One region of the Clostridium sp. BNL1100 genome, then DNA from elsewhere that is predicted to be linked to it. Evidence: riboswitches for the same ligand, from Rfam matches in the RefSeq annotation. Region 1 holds a riboswitch; the other holds the start of a gene.
The links. A riboswitch is a leader RNA that binds a small molecule or an ion and turns the genes downstream of it on or off. The one in region 1 is predicted to bind nickel and cobalt.
Positions count from the first base shown of each region.

Region 2: another riboswitch for nickel and cobalt. It lies ahead of CLO1100_RS09590 (cation-translocating P-type ATPase); the one in region 1 lies ahead of CLO1100_RS17020 (cation-translocating P-type ATPase).

Region 1 is NC_016791.1:4,004,665-4,012,478, forward strand. It holds gene CLO1100_RS17010 (DUF6088 family protein) at 1-542, opposite strand, end outside; gene CLO1100_RS20080 (DUF4240 domain-containing protein) at 672-1,412, opposite strand; gene CLO1100_RS21315 (hypothetical protein) at 1,433-1,564, opposite strand; NiCo riboswitch at 1,697-1,801, shown strand; gene CLO1100_RS17020 (cation-translocating P-type ATPase) at 1,914-4,436, shown strand; gene CLO1100_RS17025 (DUF3852 domain-containing protein) at 4,700-5,038, opposite strand; gene CLO1100_RS17030 (hypothetical protein) at 5,132-6,862, opposite strand; gene CLO1100_RS17035 (DUF6550 family protein) at 6,930-7,493, opposite strand; gene CLO1100_RS17040 (hypothetical protein) at 7,590-7,814, opposite strand, start outside.
Region 2 is NC_016791.1:2,310,614-2,318,427, reverse strand. It holds gene CLO1100_RS09600 (AIR synthase family protein) at 1-807, shown strand, start outside; gene glyA (serine hydroxymethyltransferase) at 945-2,183, shown strand; NiCo riboswitch at 2,426-2,525, shown strand; gene CLO1100_RS09590 (cation-translocating P-type ATPase) at 2,593-5,097, shown strand; gene CLO1100_RS09585 (AraC family transcriptional regulator) at 5,094-5,978, opposite strand; gene CLO1100_RS09580 (glycoside hydrolase family 9 protein) at 6,235-7,814, shown strand, end outside.

The DNA.
Region 1 (7,814 bases):
TATTGCACCAGCAACTGCTCCGGCTTTTCCGCATCAATGTGAGCATTTGGCAGTTCACTTAACATATCGATAAACTGCAAATATTTCCAGTTCTCATCTGTCACAACCGCAGACGGCTTTCTTACCTTGATATGGCAGCCTTCGGGCAGCTTTGCTCCATAACGGTCTGTAGTGATTTCGATATCACGGGGAATCAAGGTTGTCAGTCCCAGCTTATTAAACAGGAACGCCCCGGATTCATATCCTATTTTCGCGCCATTCTGTACCGTTAATGTTTTTATCACCACTTCATCAATGCTGGGCGTAACTTTCCCAAAGACGGTTTGCTTCACATGGCAGTATACTCCTTTTTGCAGTCTTTCAATTTCACCTTTGTCTGCCATCCGTTTCAGCTTGACATTGGTTAAGGTTTTGGCCTTATCGTATGGAAGTGCATACTTCACCGCCAACTGCTCAGCTATGTCCTCGGTTTGGATTGCTGACTCATAAGGCATATTTCTGACAGTGTCGGAAATGTGTTCTCCATATCCGATTTGTTCCATATTCTCACCTCCACAAGTGATATTATAATCATGATTTTCGTTTAATATTCTTGCCATTATAATATCACTTTATGCATTGAAAGTCAATTGGTTACGCTAATTACGTGCTAAGTATCTGACAGTTGATCCTTACTTCATATTAAACTCCATATCATCGTGCATTTCCTCAACATTGTATTTCTCACACAGACAAGGTAACATTTGGGGCAAATTATTAATACTCCAGTCAGGGTCAATGTCTGGCCTGATTCTAATTTCCGCCATGATCTCCGCAGTAGTTTCTTCACTCAGCGATTGTTGCTCGGTTGCGTTGTAGATGTCGTACACTTGAGATAATGCTCTGAGGTAGGCGGCAGCAATGCGTTGCTCATTACTCACTCCCTTTTTAGGGTGGCATTCATAAAAGTCATTCAGCGTGGCCGAATTTCCCGTAAGCCAAGAACTATAATCCAGTAGGAAAGAATTTAAGCCTTTGCTTTCCATCGCCATTTGGACCGCATAACAGTCATGCGCAACATATCCATATGACTCAAAGTCTGCTGTACCTATTGGAAAGTCATGTTCGGCCAGCGTATCAGGGTCGTTTAGAGCGTCCATGTGGACTTCTCTTCCTCTCGATATCAACCAAGAGCGAAAGTCAATAAAACCATCATCTGTGCTGTGAGACTGCGTTGCGGCGCAGGCCGCCCATAAATCGTTTCGGTAGGCTAAATCCATATACACCTTTTTTATATTGTGCCAATCTATAATATCCTTTGACGAAAACGCCAAGAGTTTTTTCTCGGTCACTTTCAAGATAGTAGATTGATTGTTTTGATCTGTCTCTGAATTAACCTCGTCTATAATTCTCCAAAAAGTATCTTTGTTCATTTGTCCTTACCTCCTTCATCTCACATAAGGGGATATGCTAATTTGAGCAGGCCAAATCCATTAACAAGAAGCCGGCCTGCTCTCTTTTTTACATTCCAAGTATCTGCCAGTCCATCCTTGGATAAGGACGGTGAACGGATTTTTACCTTCATACGAAGTCCTCCTTGTTATCGTTCAATAAGTATTAGAATATCGCATTGTGGTTGACAAAGGATAAGGTAGTGCATATAATGGTCTAGTAATCTCTTTGCACTGCATTACATCCGATTGTGGATGCGAGATCAACAGTACAAACTGAGCAGGCGATGAACCTTTTAACGGAGGTCATGGGGCCGGGCCACCCAACGAGTGGCAACAGATTGCAATTTATGCACATCTGCGGGACAGTAGTATGTTCCATAGGTGTGCTATTTTTATACCCAAATGGAACAACGACCCCGAAAAATGGAGTGCCATAGAGCTATCGAACGAATGCCGAAAGGCTAAACGGAGGTAACTTTTATGACAAGCAACAAACCAAACATGGCAGGCCTTACCGCTGCCGAAGCACACAAGCTACAGGAGAAGTACGGTAAGAATGAACTGACGCAGGGTAAAAAGCAGAACTTTTTCTCTAAGGCTCTGCACATCATCTGTGAGCCGATGTTTCTGCTGCTCATCGTAGCGGCAATCATCTATTTCATTCTCGGTGAGCCGAGAGACGGAGCAATCATGCTGGTGTTTGTCATCTGCATCATCAGTATTGACATCATTCAAGAGTGGAAAACCGACAAAACACTCAATGCCCTCAAAGACCTGTCTGCGCCACATATCACCGTCATCCGTGACTGCAAGGAGCAGACCATTGCCAGTGCTGATCTTGTTCCCGGTGACCTGATGATGATCTACGAGGGCATCAAAATCCCCGCCGACGGCATTGTGGTAAAGTGCAGCGACCTCTGTGTGGATGAATCCTCCCTAACTGGCGAAGCAGAGGGCGTTTGGAAACTCCCCACCGAGAACGCCGAGCCGACCACCGATTATTGGCGTCGAGACTATTGTTACGCAGGCACCTTGGTCACACAAGGCACGGCAACCGTTTGTGTGGATAAAATTGGTGCCGTCACTGAATACGGTAAAATCGGTGCAAATGTGACCGCCGCACCTGATGAGGATACACCTCTGCAAAAGCAAACTGGTAGCCTTGTTAAGCTATGTGCGGGGATTGCCGCAGTCCTGTTCGCCCTGGTGGGTTTATTCACATGGTTCAATATTCCGGACCATGCCATAGGCGACCGACTGATTGAAAGCATTCTTTCCGGCATTACCCTTGCGATGGCGATGATACCCGAGGAATTTCCGGTTATTCTTACCGTGTTCCTTTCTATGGGCGCATGGCGGCTTGCCAAAAAGCAATCTTTGGTGCGTAAGCTTCCTTCCGTGGAAACATTGGGTGCGGTATCAGTACTTTGCGTAGACAAAACCGGCACCATTACCATGAATCAAATGACAGTGCAAGATGTATGGGCACTGGATGGAGATAACCATACATTGTGTGAAACCATGGGACTCGGCTGCGAAACAGATGCCTACGACCCCATGGAAAAAGCGATGCTTTCCCACTGCGACAATCTTGGCATCTCCAAGGAACATCTTTTCAGCGGAGAGCTGGTCAGCGAATACGCGTTCACCAACGAGCTGAAAATGATGGGTCATGTCTGGCGCAGAAACGGAGAGCTTGTCATTGCAGCAAAAGGCTCTCCCGAACGGATTTTGACTATCTGCAACATGAGCAATGAAAAAAGAAAAATCGCTGAACGTAAAATCATGGAAATGTCCAAGGAAGGCCTTCGCGTCATTGCAGTAGCCACCGCGAAACCCCAAAGTGAAGCAGAAATACCTGCTCAAATCACCGACTGCACATTGACACTCTGCGGCCTGATCGGTCTTGCAGACCCTCCTCGTGAAAGCGTAAAAGCCGATATTGCCGTTTGCAACAAGGCCGGTATTCGTGTGGTGATGATTACGGGCGACAATGGTATCACCGCTTCCTCGATTGCCAAGAAAATTGGTATGCCAAACAGCGATCATATCATCACTGGCGATATGTTAAGCGAAATGAGTGATGAGGAGCTTCGTGAAGAGGTGAAAGATGTTTCAATCTTCTCGCGTGTTGTACCGGAACACAAAATGCGGATTGTTAAGGCATTTAAGGAAAACGGCGAGATTGTTGCCATGACAGGTGATGGTGTGAATGATGCCTCTGCACTGAAATACGCCGATATTGGCATTGCCATGGGAAAGCGCGGCAGCGAGGTTTCTCGTGAAGCCGCCGACCTGATTTTGATGGACGATAACTTTACAACCATTGTAGAGACGGTGAAGGACGGAAGACGTATTTATGACAACATCCGCAAAGCGGTTGGCTACGTGTTCACTATCCACATCCCGATTGCATTTGCATCCTTGCTTGCCCCTATGCTTGGCATCGCGCCCACTGCGCTCTTGCTACTGCCGTTGCACGTTGTGCTGCTGGAACTATTAATTGACCCGACCTGCTCCATTGTGCTGGAGCGACAGCCTGCTGAAATGGATATTATGGAGCGCAAGCCGCGCGATCCGAAAGAGAAGCTGCTCACTGCAACCATTCTTTTCAAAAGCGTTCTGCAAGGACTGGTTATTTTCGCCGCATCCTTTGGTGCTTATTATACGATACTTGATGGCAATGCAGCAGGCGCACCCACAGCTCGTGCAATGGGGCTTACCATTATCATGCTTTCCAATCTGTTCTTAGTACAGGTGAACAGCTCCGACCACGATTTAGCAGCGCAGTCGATAAAACGCCTTGTGAAAGATAAGGTGATGTGGGCGGTGAACTTTGGAACACTTGCAATGCTGGGGGTCATTCTATATTCTCCATTGAATGCGTTTCTGAAGCTGGCTCCGCTGTCTGCTCCTATGTTTTTTACTGCTGTGGGCATTGCGGCTGTGGCGGTATTCTGGTATGAAATCGTGAAGCTGATAAAAAAGCTGCGCAAAAAATAACTGTAGCTCTCCTAAATGCACTTCACGGTACAGTCTAATTTCATCCTGTGCCGTGAAGTGCACGTGAGAAAGGAACTTTTTGTGATCTGCAAACAACTGCATTCTTTTTCGCTCTTTCGCTCCAAAAGGTACTTAACTGAACAATACGGTGAGGCATTTTTCCCTCCAGCTATGAGTTTGGCCCGCCGTACATCGCTTGGTTGTAAGCCTTAAGGCAAATCAGCACCAAGTAGCTTTCTTTAAGGCTACTCGGTGCTTTTCTACTACATCCCCAAAATGCCCCAGATGTATAGTGGACAAGTCAGGGCAAACACAAGACAGGCGAACAAAATAGCAGGCGCGGCCCATTCAAACTGGCCATGCTTCCTGTAATCGAAATACGCCATCGCCAATTTTGCAAAGAAAAACACCGCCAGGATCAGATCGATTGCCGGGAAGACAACCTTATTAACGACGGTCTTGATCTGATCAGAAGCATCGTTCCAGGTGCCTTCGATCGCTCCGGCCACGTCACCGCTCGGCGCGGCATAAGCGGTTGTGCTGAACACACAGACCAGCATGAGCACTACGCAAAGGATAGGCAGGATTCGTTTGAATTTCATAAAGATTAACCACCTTTCATATTTCATATTTGATTTTTGCAAAGAAAAAGACCGCAAAGCTATGCCCTGCGATCCTGTTTCTTTTTCTGTTGTTTACGGCTTTACCGGCGCGATATGCCAGTCATCCCAAAGGCTTCCACGAATGGTCACCGAGTCGGTAAGGTTCATACTGAGCATACCAGTTGGCGTCCAACAATCGATCAGCCATGTGTATGGCGTATAGCTTCCATCAGGGAACCAGATCGGGGTGAACTGCGTTCTGCGCTTATAAGTTGAGTATTTATTGGACGCAAATTCGAATTTGGAGTTATAACCGGTCTGTGTGCGTTTCAGCAGTCGCCAGTATGTTTTGTACTGAAATTCAGGAAAATAGGTAACCGCAGTTTGTGCATCGGTCACTGCTGATGACTGATTGGTGCTGACATTGGCGGTTGTATATTGATTTACGCCATACCCTGATTTCATGGTTTTTCCGTATGCGGTTGGGTTTTTGTCATCCGGCACGATACTCATGGATGCGGAAAGACTGGCATGGTAAGCGTCCCAATCGAACTCCCACCAGCCCTTGTCCACCCATTCGCCGTCATCCTCCCAGCTGCCTCCGCCTTCTCCGTCGCCGTGCCAGTTCCAGTCGCTTTCCCAAACCCAATATTCATGCCACCATGGACGCCAGATTCCCCAGGAGGACGATGTTGTCTGTGCCTTATTGGGAACGGCCGGCGCGGTATAGCTGTCGTTACGGTCATCCGCAACGGGGTTGGGCGGATCGTTGCCGGAGAGATCTACGATTTTAGCGGTGATGGTACCACTGCCGGCAGAGCCGCCTCCTGATACCGCCACCTGAATGGTCATAGTCTGCGGTGTGGAAGGTGTCCGCCACCGTACCCACACAAGCTGGCGGTCACCCTCCGGATAATACACTCCGCTTACGGTATAGGTTTGACCGCCGATAGTGAAGCGCACCGTCACCGGGTGATCGGGATCGGCCTGACCGCCGCGAACTGTGACTGAGGTGATAACCTCAGTATTAACCCGGTACTCATAATTATAAGTTGTAACTTCAGGCGGATCGGCCAGTGTTTCATTGAACCGGACAATTCCAATGCCGAGAGCTGCGATGATATCTGCGTTGGAAGCCGGGGATGTCCGGGAACCCGACCATGCAGGATAGCCGAGGTCGGGTGTTTCGAGGAACATTGCAAGAGGTAAGTTTTTATGGCTGAGAGACACCATCTTGCTGCGCAGCCCTCCACCCAACTGCTGGTCGTAAAGTGCCGCTTCGGTAGCGGTCATTGCCATCTTGATGCCCTGGAATGTCATGTATGCGATGGGCTCCAGCAGAAGCTTATACTCGCCGTTGATTAGTATATCGTAGTTCATGCCGGTAACATCGGCAATACGCATTAAAACATATTCCGAGCAGAAATATCGCTTAATTTCCTCAATGCTGGCTTGCCCGCTGTCGGAGCTTATAATTCGTGGAAGAGGTATTTCAACTTTTATACACGAATATGTTGACGTAGATGGTGTAATAGAGCTTCCATTTGTATATGCTATCTTTGATACTTTTCCGAAATGTACGGCTACCGCGGGCGTTTTATTGGTGAAGTCAATGGGAGTGGTGACTGCTGTTCTGTCACTTCCCCGAATAACAGTTATCCTGACACCCTCATTCCCGGAATTCCAATAGTTTTCGCTTGTACCACTGCCCATTCCGCCGCCACCGTGGTCTATGTTGCCATCCCCCTCAGCGTAGGCTTTAATAGGCAAAACTAAAGAAATCAGCAGTACTAATGCGAAAAAAATGCTGAGTTGTCGTTTCATTTAAACCCTCCTTGAACAACAAAAAGCACCGAAAACTCGGTGCTTTTAGCTTATTAAAGAACTATCTTCAGTCCATATCTCCAACCTGTTTATTGATATCACCTTCACCACCTACTGTTTTTTGATCAACAGCCCCACCTTCATCGTCTATCCAGCCAAATCCGGGGACATAAATCTTGCCATCTTTTTTCTCACCACCTGAAGGTTCCTTGGGTTCAGTTTTTACCGTATCCTCCGGCTTATATTCGGGTGCTTTGCTTGTATCTTTTGTAGAAGTTTCCGGCTTGGGTGTAGGTTTTTCTGTAGGAGCTGCAGGCTTGGTAGGCTCTGCCTGCAGGCTTTGATCCTTACCGCTGGAATCAGCTGTATCCGTGCCTGCGGTCACGACCGGTGTTGCAGTTGGATCAATAGGTGAAACGCTTACCTCCGGTTTCGTTGTCGGCGCTGCGGCGGATGTCGGGGGTTCCGCACTGGGGTTGACTACCCCCGACATGGTCGGAGAGGGCTGGATTGGCACATCTACCGGCTTTTCTGTCTTGAATTGCGAGGATATGGCTATGACAAGGACTACGCATACCACACCGAGTCCGGTTAGGGTGAGCCTCTTTTTTGTTTTGTCTGTCAGTTTCATTCAAACTACCTCCTTTTGTGTAAAAGGTTAATGTGTTTTTTCAATGACACACCATACTACAAGTTTTTTCAGAAGTCCAGGAAAATCCGAAAATTGTTAAAACAAGGGCATATATTTGGCCTGTACTTTGAGGTTGATCTGCATTGGGGGGAGCAATTTACCCCCGAACCGAACCGGAACCTCCAGCCGAATTACCGCATCGGCTAGAAAGCCATCATTATTGTCGGGGCTGCCGGGTGCCAGCGGCATATTCTGCAAGTCCACCGACAGCCTGGAGAGCTTGAATTCTACCACATCTCCGGCGTATTTCACATGATAGCC
Region 2 (7,814 bases), 1.7 Mb from region 1:
CTTGCTGTTCATATATCCTGTAATGATATAGCTTCTTCCGGTGTTGAGCCGTTGGGCATAATGGTTACTATATTATGTCCAGTCGGAACGACAGAAACCGAGCTGGAACAGCTTATGGAACAGGTTTGTGAAACTGCCGGACAACTCAATGTAGAAATTATCGGAGGCCATACAGAGGTGACACCTGCAGTTAATAAAATTATTTTGTCTACAACCTGTGTAGGTAAAGCGCTTAAAAGTAAAGTTATATCATCTACAGGAGCAAAACCGGGAGACAGTGTTATTTTAACCAAAAGTGCCGGACTTGAGGGTACTGCAATTATTGCAGGTGATTTTGAAAATGAATTATCGACTTATCTTGATAAAAGCGAGCTTCAATATGCAAAAAGTTTTATAAATTCCATAAGTGTAGTCCCCGAAGGGGTTCTTGCAGGAGGGTTTGGTGCAACATCAATGCATGATATTACTGAAGGAGGAGTACTTGGAGCTGCTTGGGAAATCGCAGAGGCATCTTGTACGGGCATAACTATAAATAAGGACTCCATACCGATTGAGCCTGTTACCTGTCGAATTTGTGACTACTTTGGAATAAATCCTTTAAGACTAATTTCCAGTGGATGTATGATTATAACCTGTCAGGATGGCGAAGGTTTAGTAAGACTTCTTGAAAAAAATAATATTAAGGCATCCATAATCGGATTAATTACTGACAAAAATTCTGGAAGAATACTGATGAGTAAGCAAGAAGGGACTGTAGTGGACATTGATGCTCCCGGCCCTGATGAACTGTACAAAGTAATTGAATAATGCATAAATATGTAATATAAGTGCGATATTTGCATATTTAATTGACATATATATGGTTATTTTATTATAATTTTACTTGCGTGGATAAAATAACGAGCAAATGTCATAATTTAGTGACATTGGAGTGGAGGCATTTTATGTACAATATTGATACAATAAAGAAGATGGACCCTCAATTAGCAGAAGCTATTGAGCTGGAAGTTAACAGACAAAGAAATAAGATAGAATTAATTGCTTCTGAGAACTTTGTAAGTGATGCTGTTATAGAGGCACTTGGCACACCATTAACGAACAAATATGCTGAGGGTTATCCCGGCAAAAGATATTACGGTGGCTGCGAGTACGTTGATATAGTTGAACAGTTGGCTATTGACAGAGCAAAACAAATTTTTGGGGCAGATCATGCAAATGTTCAGCCACATTCCGGAGCACAGGCTAACACAGCAGTTTACTTTGCTTTCCTGAATCCCGGAGATACCATTCTTGGAATGAATCTTGCACACGGAGGGCATTTAAGCCATGGTAGTCCTGTTAATATATCAGGAAAATACTACAATGTTGTACCATTTGGCGTAAGAGAGGACAACTGTTACATAGATTATGATGAGTTGAGAAAAACCGCTAAGGAAAACTCACCAAAAATAATTGTAGCAGGAGCAAGTGCATATCCAAGAACACTTGATTTTAAAGCATTCAGAGAAATTGCAGATGAAGTTGGTGCAATTCTTATGGTTGATATGGCTCACATCGCAGGTCTTGTTGCTGCCGGATTGCATCCAAGTCCTGTTCCATATGCTGATGTTGTAACAACTACAACTCACAAGACATTAAGAGGCCCAAGAGGTGGTATGATTCTCTGCAAGCAGGAATATGCAAAGAAAATCGACAGTGCTGTGTTCCCAGGAAATCAGGGTGGCCCATTGATGCATGTTATTGCTGCTAAGGCAGTTAGCTTCAAGGAAGCACTTACTGATGAATTCAAAACATATCAGCAGAACATTGTTAAAAATGCCAAAGCTTTGGCTTCAGGACTTATGGAAAAAGGTTTCAAACTTGTTTCTGACGGTACCGACAATCACCTTATGCTTGTTAACCTGACTAATATGAATATTACAGGTAAGGAAGCTCAGCACAGATTGGATGAAGTATGTATAACATGTAACAAAAACGGTATTCCATTTGATACTCAGAGTCCATTTATCACTAGTGGTATAAGACTCGGTACCCCAGCTGTAACAAGCAGAGGAATGAATGAGGAAGATATGAAAGAAATTGCAGACTTGATTTATCTCACAATTACAGATTTTGAAAATTCAAAATCCAATGTTTCAAAGAGAGCTGAAATTCTTTGCAATAAATATCCTCTTTATAAATAACATTAGATATTAGTTAAGCCTATATCGGTCACTAGCCGATATAGGCTTTTTATTTTTAATTAATTGGTTCACGCTACTTAATCCAGGCCTGAAAATTGATATTAATTATCATTAATAATTAATAATTATTCTCAATTAATTAATAATATTAAGTATTGACTTAAGAATATTAATATTTGTTTTATGATTTTGTTGACACTTTTAACATCAATATAATACAATGTACTATATTGAATTTAATAAACTTTAATTTAGAGCAGGCGATGCAGCTAACGACATTGCAAGATAGCTGCGTGGGGCTGGGCCGAAAACGGCAACAGGTTATAAACCTGTGGGACTAAGTATTTTTAGTCTCACAGGTTTTTTTAATGCCAATGTATTTTTTATTTCTATAATACAAGGAGGAAGTATGTCAAAGTTTTTTGGTTTTAAAGGTGACTATTCAGGACTTACTGATAATCAAGCTACTGAAAATCAAATAAAATATGGTATGAATGAACTTAATTCTGAGAAAAAGAAGAACCTTTTTATAAGAATTCTGGGTGTTTTTAAAGAACCCATGTTTTTACTTCTATTTTGTACTGCAATTATATACTTTTTTCTGGGAGAAGCACGAGACGGTGTTATAATGATATGCTTTGTTACATTTATGACCGGAATCAGCTTTATTCAGGAATGGAGAACGGACAAAACTCTGGAGGCATTAAAAGAATTAGCCTCTCCAAGAATACGTGTAGTCAGGGCCAGTCGCATTACAAGTATTGAAAGCAGAGAAATAACCATTAACGATTTGATGATATTGGAGGAGGGCGAGAAAATTCCCGCTGATGCCAGAATCATTGAGATGTTTGACTTTGGAGTGGACGAATCTTCACTGACAGGGGAATCCGAAATCGTATGGAAAAAGGCATACGGTGATAGCAATGAAAACAATAAAAATAGTGAAGATTTCTGGAGAAAAGATGTTTGTTATGCAGGGACAACTGTAATACAAGGCAGTGCTATTGCCAAAGTTTTTTCAATAGGCAAGGATACACAATACGGTAAAATTGGAACAGACATTCTTGGTGTACCAGAACGGCCAACACCTCTTGAAAAGCAAACCAGAAACCTTGTGAAAATTTGTGCTTTAATAGGATTGTGCTTATTTATCTTGGTTTCGGTAATTACACTTATTCATACAGGGAGTATAGTTGACAGTATTCTTTCAGGTATTACTCTGGCTATGGCAATGATACCTGAGGAATTTCCGGTTGTTCTTACTGTATTTTTGGCAATGGGAGCCTGGAGACTTGCAAAGAAGAATTCACTTGTAAGGAAAATGCCTTCTGTTGAAACCTTGGGGTCAGTTTCTGTATTATGCGTTGACAAAACCGGAACACTTACAAAAAATCAAATGAGTGTAAAGGAGGCATGCCCGTTTAATGGTTTTGACGATTATGAATTGGCTTACTGGGCAGCATTAGCATGTGAAATCGAGCCTTATGATCCAATGGAAAAGGCATTACTAAAGTACATTGAGAGTCATGGAGCTCATAAAGAGGATATATTTAAAAACCCATTACTTTATGAATATTCATTTAGTTCAGATACTAAAATGATGGGGCATGTATGGAGCATAAACAACTCTGCAACATTAGCAGCCAAGGGAAGTCCTGAAAGCGTACTACCCCTATGTTGCCTTACCGAAGAAGATATGAACAATGTTGCCAAACGGCAAAAAATGTTGGCAACCGAGGGTTATAGAGTTATTGCAGTTGCAAGAAGTACAGATATGAAAGAATATCCTGATACATTGAAGGAATGTAAGTTAGATTTTGTTGGTCTTATAGGTTTACAGGACCCTCCAAGAGATGAGGTGATGGAATCAATCGATGTTTGTAAGTCGGCAGGATTAAGAGTAATTATGATAACAGGCGATAACGGAATTACGGCACAATCCATAGCACGTGAAATAGGCATCAACCACAGCAACAACGTAATAACCGGGCAGGAACTTGAAATAATGCAGGATGAAGTATTACTGGAAAAAGTTAAGAATACAAATATATTTGCCAGAGTTATGCCAAGACACAAGATGAGGATTGTAAAGGCCCTGCGTGATAATGGTGAAATCGTTGCAATGACGGGTGACGGTGTAAACGATGCCCCTGCCTTAAAGTATGCGGATATCGGAATAGCCATGGGTAAAAGGGGAACAGGGGTTGCAAAGGAAGCATCCGATATGATTCTTCTTGATGATAATTTCTCTACCATTGTCGAATCGGTAGGGGATGGCAGAAGAATTTACGATAACATCAGAAAAGCAATAGGATATATTCTAGTAATACATATACCAATTGCATTAATAGCACTTTTGGCACCGTTGCTTCATATGCCTTTGGTTTTATTACCTGTAAACGTTGTTTTGCTGGAACTAATTATTGATCCTACATGTTCTATTGTATTTGAACGATTACCGGCAGAAAAGGATATCATGCATAGGAAACCACGGTCGAATAACGAGCCACTTATAACCGGATCACTTATATTAAAATCTATATTTCAGGGAATAATGATTTTTGCTGCAGCTTTCGGATCGTATACTTACTTTTATAAAAGCGGTGCAGGTGAATCACAAGCAAGAACCTTTGCATTGCTGGTTCTGGGTTTATCCAATTTACTATTTGTTTACATAAATCAATCTGATAAAGAGTTTGCTTTCAGAAATATAGTTAATTTTAAGGATAAGGTTGTCATAACTGTTAACTTAATAATAATCGCAGTACTGATTATTATAACCTATGTACCGCCAGTAAATGGAATTGTACAAACTGCGCCCCTTAATGCAGAAAATTTCTTGCTGGCTATAGCTATTTCAGTTTTGGCCACAATGTGGTGGGAAATTGTAAAACTAATTAAACGAAGAAATTAACCTATTTTTGAATAAATCAATTTATGCCTTGCCCGGTATTCCTTGGGGGTTATGCCAATAATTTTCTTGAATTGCCTTGAAAAATAGTTGCTGTCAGAGAAGCCGCTTTCCAGCGCTATATCAGCAATACATAACTTACTATTTTTAAGCAGGGAGCAGGAATGATTAACCCTAAGTTGCAGAATATAATTAAAAGGGGTGGTTCCATAATTTTCCTTAAAAATTCTGTTAAAATGCCTTACGGACATATGTGCTTCATCTGCCAACTTTTCAAGTTTTATCGGGTTAAGGTAATTATCTTCTAAAAATAATACAGCTTTTGCAAGGTGTATAAATGTATTGTGCAAGTGTTTATTTTCAATAACATATTGTCTTGATAAGTATACTACCATCTCCATAAAACGTGAGTAAATCATGGTTTGATAGCCCTGAGCTTTGCATTTATATTCTTCGTTAATACGAACTCCAAGTTCTGCTAAATATTCCAGACTGGAAATAGAGAGAGATAGGGTGTTACTAAAGCTGTACTTTTTTCTGAAAAAAGGTTCCAAGACAAAAAGTGCCTGATATCCGGGAGATTTCTTTATATCATTACAGATTTCGTTGAGCCGTTCAGGTTTGTACATTATATTTATTATCTTAAAGTTATGTGGATCTTTGTACCCATGGGATATATCCATATTAAAAACGAATACATCCCCTTTTTTTATAAAGAATTCTTCTGAATTAACAATATGGGTGGCAGTTCCGTTTAACACTATCACAAGTTCAAAAAAATCGTGGTGAAAATGCTCCGGCATAGCATCATCATGGAATCCATACTGAATGAAAAAAGGGAAACCGGGGTCTTGCGTAAAATAATGAAGATACATATACTCCATTTATTTCATCTCCTTGTCTAAATAATGCTATTTTTAGACTAAAAAGTCAAGGAATATTGTATATATTTGTTATATATTTAAATAAAAGTTAATCTGACTCTTATCAATTGTATATACATATCATTACATCTCCCCATGTTTAAAATTGGTTCTAAAGTTCAACTGATATGCTTTTTTCATTATTAATATAAAAGGGGGTGGCTTACTAATTCTTCCGGCATATTGGTAGAACTAGATAATATATAGGAGGAAAAGTATGAAACAAAAAAAAATACTTGCTTTATTTGTAAGTGTTGCAATAATATGTACATCATTGATTACATCAATGATTGTTATCAATGCAAGTGCTCCTCAGGGATGGAGAAATCTTCAGGATTTTTATGTATTTAAGGATAAAATCAGTGGATGGTCCGGAAGCGGAGCAGGTGAATTAGAAACAGTAAACGGCAATTTACCTGTTGATTCTCAAGTTACATATGAAAATTTACCTTCGTTACGATTGAATCTTCAAACACAGCTTAGCTCATATTGGATGTCAGTGATACTTACATTGGCGGAATGGAACTGTCATGATGTATCGCAGTATGTTCCCAATGGATATCTTGAATTTAATCTAAAAGGTAAAAAAGGAGGGGAGCAGTTTGTAATCGGTGCAGTTGATCATGTAAGTGAGCGTTCAGCAGGTGTTGAGCACACAATAACAAAACCAATAACAGATTACTGTACTGTTACAACTGAGTGGCAACACGTAAAAATACCCTTAAAAGATATTTTGGATCCGTCACTTGGTATGGACCCATACAACGCAAAAGCTATCGTTCTGGATAAAGTAACCCTTGATCCGTTTTGTGTTTGGATCAATCAACTGAAGTTGACTTCTCCAGATAAAGAAAAGGCCTATCAGGCCATTAAATTGAATCAGGTAGGATTTCGTGAAAATGCTGAAAAATATGCCTATGTTTCAGGATTTGAGGATGAGCTTACTGCCACTACCGGTACTCAATTCCAGGTAAAAAGAGTTTCTGACGATTCCGTTGCTTATAGTGGACAATTGACTCTTGTGAAGGATTATGACCCGGATTCCGGGGAAAGGGTGCTTAAAGCTGTGTTTACCGACCTTACTCAACAGGGTGATTATTACATCACGGTTAATGCGGCCGGTATAGAGAAATCACCTAAGTTTAAAATTGGAAATGACGTTTATAAACAGTTACAGACAGATGTAGCAAGATATTTTTATTATCAACGTTCCGGGACAGACCTTACGGAAAAATATTGTACGGATTACCCAAGAAAAGACAGAACACCGCAGGATACAAGCGCTATCTTTGACTCAAATCCGGCGATGACGAGAGATGTATCTAAAGGATGGTTTGATGCAGGTGATCTTGGAAAGTATGTAAGTACGGGAGCTGGGACTTTAATAAACTTATTTTGGGCTTATGATATGTTCCCAGAGCTATATCAGGATAATCAGTTTAATATTCCTGAAAGCGGAAACGGTGTACCGGATTTACTCGATGAGTCAAGATGGGAACTGGAATGGATTCTAAAAATGCAAGATGCTGCAAGCGGAGGTTTTTATGCAAGAGTCCAATCCGACGATGATGGCAATATAACAAAAAGGATTATAAAGGATAAAGAAGGAGACACCACAAATATAAGACCGACAGAAGATACTGCATGTGCGGCTGCTGCCTTAGCCCACGCTTCCATCGTATATACCAAATATGATTCAGCGTTTGCCCTTACTTGTCTGAATGCCGCGAAGAGCGCATGGACGTACCTTGAACAAAATCCCAATAATATTAAATCTCCAAACGGACCTTATAATAC